2 linked regions of the Sphaerisporangium krabiense genome follow. The protein of the gene in region 1 interacts with the protein of each later gene in a pairwise test. Links are inferred from orthologs where the notes say so. Each region holds a gene or a part of one and is shown in the gene's direction. Other genes may lie near its edges.

Evidence for each region. Proteins that work in one complex are often made in the same cells at the same time.
Region 2: the proteins of ileS (region 1) and BJ981_RS39770 interact in binary tests that used the Escherichia coli proteins (3 or more experiments, as listed by UniProt). The link is inferred for Sphaerisporangium krabiense from one-to-one orthologs.

What each region holds. Positions count from the first base shown.
Region 1 is NZ_JACHBR010000001.1:5,720,362-5,725,713, reverse strand. The notes cover bases 584-4,343. They hold ileS (isoleucine--tRNA ligase), read left to right. Parts: upstream 584-978; coding sequence 979-4,143; downstream 4,144-4,343. Other genes in these bases: BJ981_RS25080 (DUF167 domain-containing protein), read right to left, coding at 584-644. In the rest of the region: BJ981_RS25085 (TraR/DksA family transcriptional regulator), read right to left, coding at 1-280; more of BJ981_RS25080, read right to left, coding at 375-583; BJ981_RS25070 (alpha/beta fold hydrolase), read left to right, coding at 4,549-5,352. UniProt on the Escherichia coli protein: Catalyzes the attachment of isoleucine to tRNA(Ile). As IleRS can inadvertently accommodate and process structurally similar amino acids such as valine, to avoid such errors it has two additional distinct tRNA(Ile)-dependent editing activities.
Region 2 is NZ_JACHBR010000001.1:4,418,157-4,421,171, forward strand. Bases 17-3,015 are described here. They hold BJ981_RS39770 (hydrogenase maturation protease), read left to right. Parts: upstream 17-1,172; coding sequence 1,173-1,859; downstream 1,860-3,015. Other genes in these bases: BJ981_RS19590 (hypothetical protein), read left to right, coding at 17-1,176; BJ981_RS19600 (hydrogenase maturation nickel metallochaperone HypA/HybF), read left to right, coding at 1,862-2,254; BJ981_RS19605 (HypC/HybG/HupF family hydrogenase formation chaperone), read left to right, coding at 2,229-2,480; hypD (hydrogenase formation protein HypD), read left to right, coding at 2,487-3,015. Also shown: more of BJ981_RS19590, read left to right, coding at 1-16.

The sequences.
Region 1 (5,352 bases):
TGCGGGCGACCGCCCGCTCGTTCTGCGCGATGAGGTCGCGCGCATTCAGGGTAAGGGCGATCTCACGTTCCCGCTCATAGGTCTTGGCGCCGGCGTCCGCCTGGTCGTCCCCGGCGCTGTCGCTGATGTCCCCCGAAGCGATCTGCGACTCGGCCTTGGCGACCTCGGCGGTGAGCTCCTCGATCTCCCCCTGGAGGCGGTGCTTGACCTCGGCCAGCTCCTGGGTGGTCCAGGCGGCGTCGCCGCCCGTCTCTGTGGCGGTCTTGGCCGCCCGCGTCATGCCCGCCATGAAGGTCTCCTCGCCGATGGACCAGATGAACAGTGCGGGAAGCATAGGTCGGCCATTTCGGAAGAACAAACGACGCGCCGACCGTTTACGCCATCCGTAACGCCCTGGCCCTTTCGGTCAATTCCTGGTCGTTGCCGAGGATCTCCACGACCTTATCCCTGCTTGTCGCTCCGCTTACCAGGAGGACGTCCGCACGGCGCACGCCGAAGGCCGCGGCCACCGCGCGCAGGGCCGCCTCGGTGGCCCTGCCGTCGACCGCGCGGGCGTTCACCCGCACCACGACGGCCTGGTCACCGTACGCCCCGCCGACGCCCTCGCGCGCCGAGCCCGGCCGTACTCTGATCGCGAGCCTCATAAACGTGTCGGTCCTCTCGCCCGGGTGGGATATCGTTTTAGTTTGCAAGGCGTTGATGGGACGAGTACCTCCGAGCCCACCTCGCAGGAGCGACCCGGGGACGGTGCGAGCCCGGGGCGAGAGCCGGAGGGAATATCACCCGGAGCCGCCGGAAGAACGGCCGAGGCCGGGCCCAGCCCGCCGGCGGCCCAGTAGAACCGGCAGCGGCAGACAAGAGTGGGCCTCTTTTCGGGAGATTCTCTCGGAGGGGGTCAAGGAGGGTGGTACCGCGGGGCCTCCGGCCTCGTCCCTCCACGCCATGGAGAAACAGCTCGCGTGGAGGTCCACCCCTACGATGTCACCTTCCTCACCGTACTTCCGGCCGCTCCCGCCGCAGGCCGACCTGCCCGCCTTCGAGGCCGAGGTGCTCGACCGCTGGCGTGACGGCAAGGTGTTCGAGCGCTCCCTGGAGCAGAACGCCGGCGGGCCGTCCTGGGTCTTCTTCGAAGGGCCGCCCACCGCCAACGGCATGCCCGGCGTCCACCACGTCGAGGCCCGCGTCTTCAAGGACGTCTTCCCCCGCTACAAGTCGATGCGCGGGTTCCACGTCGGGCGCAAGGCCGGGTGGGACTGCCACGGCCTGCCCGTCGAGGTCGCCGTCGAGCGCGAGCTCGGCCTGTCCGGCAAGCCGGAGATCGAGGCGTACGGCATCGCCGAGTTCAACGCCCGCTGCCGGGAGTCGGTGGAGCGCCACGTCGACGCCTTCGAGGCCATGACCGAGCGCATGGGCTACTGGGTCGACATGTCCCAGGCCTACCGCACCATGGACCCCTCCTACGTCCAGGCCGTGTGGTGGTCGCTGAAGGTCATCTGGGACAAGGGCCTGCTGTTCCGCGACTTCCGCATCACGCCGTACTGCCCGCGCTGCGGCACGGGGCTGTCCGACCACGAGCTGGGCCAGCCCGGCGGGTACGAGAACGTCTCCAGCCCCTCGGTGTACGTGCGCATGCCCGTCACCTCCGGCCGGTTCCAGGGCGCCGACCTGCTCATCTGGACCACCACGCCGTGGACGCTCGTGTCCAACACCGCCGTCGCCGTCCACCCCGAGGTGACCTACGTCGTCGCGTCCCGGGAGGGCGAGAAGCCGGTCATCGTCGCCGAGCCGCTGGTGGACGCCGCCCTCGGCGACGGCTGGACGGTCACCGAGCGCGTGCCCGGCACCGAGCTGGAGCACACGCCGTACTCCCGGCCGTTCGACCTGGTCGACATCCCCGGCGCCCACTACGTCGTCCTCGCCGACTACGTCACCGTCGAGGACGGCACCGGGCTGGTCCACCAGGCCCCCGCGTTCGGCGCCGACGACATGACCACCTGCAAGAGGTACGGCCTGCCGGTGGTCAACCCGATCGGCCCCGACGGGCGCTTCCTGCCCACCGTCCCGCAGGTCGGCGGCAAGTTCTTCAAGGACGCCGACGAGGGCCTGACCGAGGACCTGCGGGCGCGCGGCCTGCTGCTGCGCGGCTCGCACTTCGAGCACGCCTACCCGCACTGCTGGCGCTGCCACACCGCGCTGCTGTACTACGCGCTCCCCTCCTGGTACATCCGCACCACCGCCGTCAAGGACCGCCTGCTGGAGGAGAACGCCCGCACCAACTGGTTCCCCTCCACGATCAAGGAGGGCCGGTACGGCGAGTGGCTGCGCAACAACGTCGACTGGGCGCTGTCCCGGTCGCGGTACTGGGGCACGCCGCTGCCGCTGTGGGTGTGCACGGCCGACGAGTCCCACGTCACCTGCGTCGGCTCGCTGAAGGAGCTCGGCGAGCACGCCGGGCGCGACCTGTCCGCCCTGGACCCGCACCGGCCGTTCGTGGACGACGTCGTCCTGCCCTGCCCGGACTGCGGCGCCGAGGCGCGCCGGGTGCCCGACGTCATCGACGCCTGGTACGACTCGGGGTCCATGCCGTTCGCGCAGTGGGGCGCCCCGCACATCAACCAGGAGACGTTCGCGCAGGCCTACCCCGGCCAGTTCATCTGCGAGGCGCTGGACCAGACGCGCGGCTGGTTCTACTCGCTGATGGCCGTCGGCACGCTGGTGTTCGACCGGTCCTCCTACGAGAACGTGCTGTGCCTCGGCCTGATCCTCGCCGAGGACGGCCGCAAGATGAGCAAGCACCTCGGCAACGTGCTGGAGCCGATCCCGCTGATGGACCAGCACGGCGCCGACGCGCTGCGCTGGTTCATGGCGACCTCCGGCTCCCCGTGGGCGCCGCGCCGCGTCGGCCACGCCGCGCTGGAGGAGATCGTCAGGAAGGTCCTGCTGACCTACTGGAACACGACCTCCTTCTTCACGCTGTACGCCGGCGCGGAGTCCTGGTCGCCGTCCGACCTCGCCGCCGCCCCGGCGTACGCCGACCGGCCGCTGATCGACCGGTGGGCGCTGGCCGAGCTCAACCGCACGGTGGCCGAGGTCACCGAGGCCATGGAGTCCTTCGACACCACCCGGGCCGGGCGGCGGCTCACCGAGTTCCTCGACGACCTGTCCAACTGGTACGTCCGCAGGTCCCGCCGCCGTTTCTGGTCCGGCGACACCTCCGCGTTCGCCACCCTGTACGAGTCGCTGGAGGTCGTCACCCGGCTGCTCGCCCCGCTGGTGCCGTTCCTGACCGACTACCTGTGGGACGTGCTGCGCGCGCCCGACGCGCCCTCCTCGGTCCACCTGGCCACCTGGCCCGAGGTGAACCGCGAGCTGCTCGACCCGGAGCTGTCGGAGCGGATGGCGCTGGTGCGGCGGCTCGTCGAGCTGGGCAGGTCCGCGCGGGCCGGCAGCGGCGTCAGGACCCGCCAGCCGCTAGCGCGCGCCCTCGTCGCCAGCCCCGGCTGGGCGTCGCTCCCCGGCTCGCTGCGCGAGCTCATCGCCGACGAGCTGAACGTCCAGACCCTGGAGGACCTGTCCTCCTACTCGTCCGACCTGGTGTCCTTCACGGTCAAGCCCAACTTCCGCGCCCTCGGCAAGAAGTTCGGCAGCGGCACCAAGGACGTCGCGGCGGCCGTGACCGCGGCCGACCCGGCCGAGCTGGCGGCCGTGATCCGGGGCGGCGGGACGGCGACGCTCACCGTGCACGGCGAGGAGGTCACGCTCGGCGCCGACGACGTCATCGTCACCGAGCAGCCGAAGGCCGGCTGGGCGGTCGAGAACGGCGCCGCCGGTTCTGGCGGCGGCGAGACCGTCGCCCTGGACCTGACCGTCACGCCCGAACTGCTGCGTGCCGGGCTGATCCGCGAGGTGATCCGGCTGGTCCAGGACGCCCGCAAGTCCACCGGCCTGTCCATCACCGACCGCATCACCCTGTGGTGGACGGCCTCGGGCGACCTGGCCGAGGCCCTGCGCGCCGACGGCGCCAAGGTCGCGGACGAGGTCCTCGCCACGACGATGACCGAGGGCACCCCCGACGCCGCCCTCCCCGCCCACCACGACCCCGACCTCGGCCTCGGCTTCCACCTGTCCCGCGCGTCGTCCTGACCCCGGCATAAGGCGCCCGCCGGCGCCGCACAAAGAAAGGGCCCCGGAACCACTCCGGGGCCCTTTCTCATGCCCTGATCCCACGAGACCACAAACCGGGCCGTGCCTTTCTCCGCGACCGCCCCGCCGGGCCGTACAAGAAGATCACTGATCGCCCCAGGGAGGCTCGCGTGCCGCGAGAACGGAAACCTCACACGCCGGACGACCACGCGAAACCGACAGGCCGGCGCCGGCGATCGCCGAAGCCTCACACGCGGTGGCCGTGACACCGAACCGGAACCGGGTTCCAGCCGGTTATGCGAAGAATATCCTGTCTACGTAATTTTACTATGGTCAGGGAATATCGATCGGCGGACAATCTCGGGCGTCGAAGACTTCGACATGCGCCCCGTGATTGGAGACCGCGTGCGTAGAACCCTTCTGTCACTCATGGCCGTCCTGGCGGCCACCGTCGCGTTATCCCCGCTCGCACCCGCGGGGGCCACACCCACGGCGCCCGCCGCCGCGTCCGGTGAGATCGCCTGGACGCCGTGCCCGCGCAACCCCGCCGCCGACTGCGGCACGCTCACCGTGCCGGTGGACTGGAAGGATCCCGGCGGGCCGACGTTCGAGCTCGCCGTGGCCAGGCTCAAGGCCACCGACCCCGCGGCCAGGATCGGCACGCTGCTGTTCAACCTCGGCGGACCCGGCGTCTCCGGGGTCACCTACACGCAGTTCGGGAACACCTTCACCCCCGAGGTGCAACGCCGGTTCGACGTCGTGGGCTTCGACCCCCGCGGCGTGGAGGGCAGCAGCCCCGTCCTGTGCTCGGATCACATCATGCGCCAGATGCCCGACACGCTCATCAAGAACCAGGCGGAGTTCGACTCCTGGCTCGACTACAGCAGGCGGCTCCGCGCCGACTGCCGCGCCCGGACCGGGCCGGTGTTCGACCACATCGACAGCGTCAGCGTGGCCCGGGACATGGACGCGATCCGCGCCGCGCTCGGCGAGCAGAAGATCACCTACTACGGCCTCTCCTACGGCACGCTGATCGGCCAGATGTACGCCGAGCTGTTCCCCCGGCGGGTCCGCGCCCTCGTCCTGGACAGCAATGTCGACCACAGCCTGAGCTCCGGCCCCTACCTCGCCTCCTGGGCCGCGAACGTCCAGGACTCCTTCAACGAGTTCGTGAAGTGGTGCGGCACCGAGACCCGGTGCGCACTGCAC
Region 2 (3,015 bases), 1.3 Mb from region 1 along the record:
TCCTCCAGCGTGACCGAATGCCTGCTCGACGGCGCGGCCAACGCGCTGGTGCGGCTGCGCCTGCGGTTCCTGCACGTCAAGGAGCGCCGGGTGGAGCGCGCGGACGGCGGCGGCTTCGTGCCCGTGGACCGCCTGGACACCGGCGAGCGCAGCCATCTGACCTTCGACGAGGCCACCGAGCGCGAGGTGGAGCACGTGCTCGCCATGCCCGCCCTGCTCGGCGTGGAGCGCACGGTGACCGTGCGGGTGCCGGGGGACCGGTCCGAGGAGGCCGTCCTGTCCGGCGCGGGGGAGCCGCTCGGCCGGGTGGTCTGCGAGCACCGGCCGCTGCACGCCGTGCTGGACGTCACGGCCGAGGCCGGCGCCGGCCCGCACGGGCTGGTGAAGCTGCGCGTCCGCACGCGCAACCTCACCGGCTGGACGGGCGACGGCACGCGCGATCAGGCGCTGCGGCGCTCGCTGGTCGCCGCGCACCTGCTCATCGGCGTCACCGCGGGCCGGTTCCTGTCGCTGTCGGACCCGCCGGAGTGGGCGCGCCCGGCCGCGCGGGGCTGCGTCAACGAGAACACCTGGCCGGTGCTGGTGGCCGGGCCCGGCGGGCGCGACGCCGTGCTGTCCTCGCCGATCATCCTGTACGACCACCCGCGCGTCGCCCCCGAGAGTCCCGGCGACCTGTGCGACGCCACCGAGATCGACGAACTGCTCCACCTGCGCACCCGGACGCTCACCGAGGAGGAGAAGCGGGAGGCGGCGGCCACCGACCCGCGCGCCGCCGAGATCGTCCGCCTGGCCGGCGAACTGCCGCCGGAGATGATGGAACGCCTGCACGGCGTGATGCGCCACGAGCCCGCGACACCGTGGTGGGACCCGGCCGCCGACGCCGCGGTGTCGCCGGACACCGACACCGTGACCGTCGCCGGCGTCGAGGTCGCCAAGGGCAGCCGGGTGCGGCTGACGCCGGGCCGGCGGCGCGCCGACGCCCACGACATGTTCCTCGCGGGCAGGACCGCGCGCGTGGAGGCCGTCCTGTCCGACGTGGACGGCGCGCCCCACCTGGCCGTGACGCTGGAGGAGGACCCCGGGGCCGACCTGCACCGCTCGCACGGCCGCTACCTGTACTTCGCGCCGGACGAGGTCGAGCCGCTCGCGGAGCCTTCGGGGAAGGGGAGCGCGTGAACGTCCTGGTGGCCGGGGTGGGCAACGTCTTCCTGGGCGACGACGGCTTCGGCGTCGCGGTGGCGCGGCGGCTGGCCGGCGCGGACCTGCCCGCCGGGGCCGTGGTGCGCGACTTCGGCATCCGCGGCGTCCACCTGGCCTACGAGCTGACCGGCGGCGCCTACGACGGCGCGGTCATCGTCGACGCGGTCGCGCGCGGCGGGCGTCCGGGCACGCTGTACGTGCTGCGGCCCGAGCCGGCCGAGGCCCCGCCGGTGTTCGCCGACGCCCACGACATGACCCCCGACGCCGTGCTGGCGCTGTCGTCCGCCCTCGGCGGCGCGCCCGGGCGGGTGCTGGTCGTCGGCTGCGAGCCGCGCGACCTCTCGCCCGGCATGGACCTGAGCCCCCCGGTGTCCGAGGCGGTTGGCCCCGCCGCGGACCTGGTGCTCGAACTGGTCGCGGACCTGGCCGAGGAACCGGCCACGGAGAAGGTCGCGGAAAAGATCGCGGAACGGAGAGCCGCGGCGCCGTCCGGCGCCGCGCGGAGGGAGGACCACCATGCTGAAGCGTCTCGTGATGATCTCGGCGCTGGTCGCGGCCGGCGTCATGGTCTACCAGTCGATTCCGGACATCAAGCGGTACATGAAGATCCGGAGCATGTGACCGGCGCGGGCATGTCCCAGGAAACGGGGGTGAACTGATCGTGCACGAGTTCGGGATCGCCGAGTCGATCCTCGCCGCGGTCGAGGGCCGCGCGGACGGCCGGCGCATACGCCGGGCGCGCGTCCAGGTGGGCGCGCTGCTGCGCGTCGCCGAGCCCTCGCTCAACGACGCGTTCTCACTGGTCGCCGAGGGGACGGTCGCCGAGGGCGCGCGGCTCGACCTGGTGACGGTCCCGGTGCGGCTCACCTGCCGTGCCTGCGCCGGGACCGCCACGTCGGTGGACCCGTACGCGGTGTGCCCCCACTGCGGGGACACCGACGTCGACGTCGAAGGGGGCGACGACCTCGTCCTCGAATCCATCCAGCTCGCGGAGGCGGCGCATGTGCCTGGGAATTCCCGGGGAGATCGTGGAGATCCTCAAGGATCGTCCTGACCTGGCGACGGTCGACGTGAGCGGGGTGCGGCGCGCCATCAACATCGGCCTGCTGGAGGGGGAGCCGCTCGCGCCGGGCGACTGGATCCTCATCCACGTCGGCTTCGCGCTGTCGAAGATCGACGAGGCGGAGGCCAAGTCGGCGCTGGACTTCCTCACCGGCATCGGCCAGGCCTACGAGGACGAGATCGCGGCGCTGCGCGACTCCATGATCGAAGAGGGGTGAGGCGCGGTGCGCTTCGTCGACGAGTACCGCGACGCGGCCAAGGCCAGGGCCCTGGCCGCGAGGATCGCGGCGCTGTGCGAGCCCGGCCGCCCGTACAAGTTCATGGAGGTCTGCGGCGGCCACACCCACACCATCTACAAGCACGGCCTGGAGGACCACCTGCCCCCCGCGGTCACGCTCGTCCACGGGCCGGGGTGCCCGGTGTGCGTGATCCCGATGGGCCGGGTGGACGACGCCGTCCACATCGCCGAGCAGCCCGGCGTGATCATGACCACCTTCGGCGACATGATGCGCGTCCCCGGCGGGCGCGGCACCTTCCTGGAGGCCACCGCCCGCGGCGCGGACATCCGCATGGTGTACTCGCCGCTGGACGCGCTGAAGATCGCCCGCGAGAACCCGGACCGGCGGGTGGTGTTCCTCGCGATCGGCTTCGAGACCACGGCCCCGTCCACGGCCATGACGGTGCTGCGCGCGCGGGCCGAGGGTGTCACGAACTTCTCGGTCTTCTGCAACCACGTGATGATCATCCCGGCCA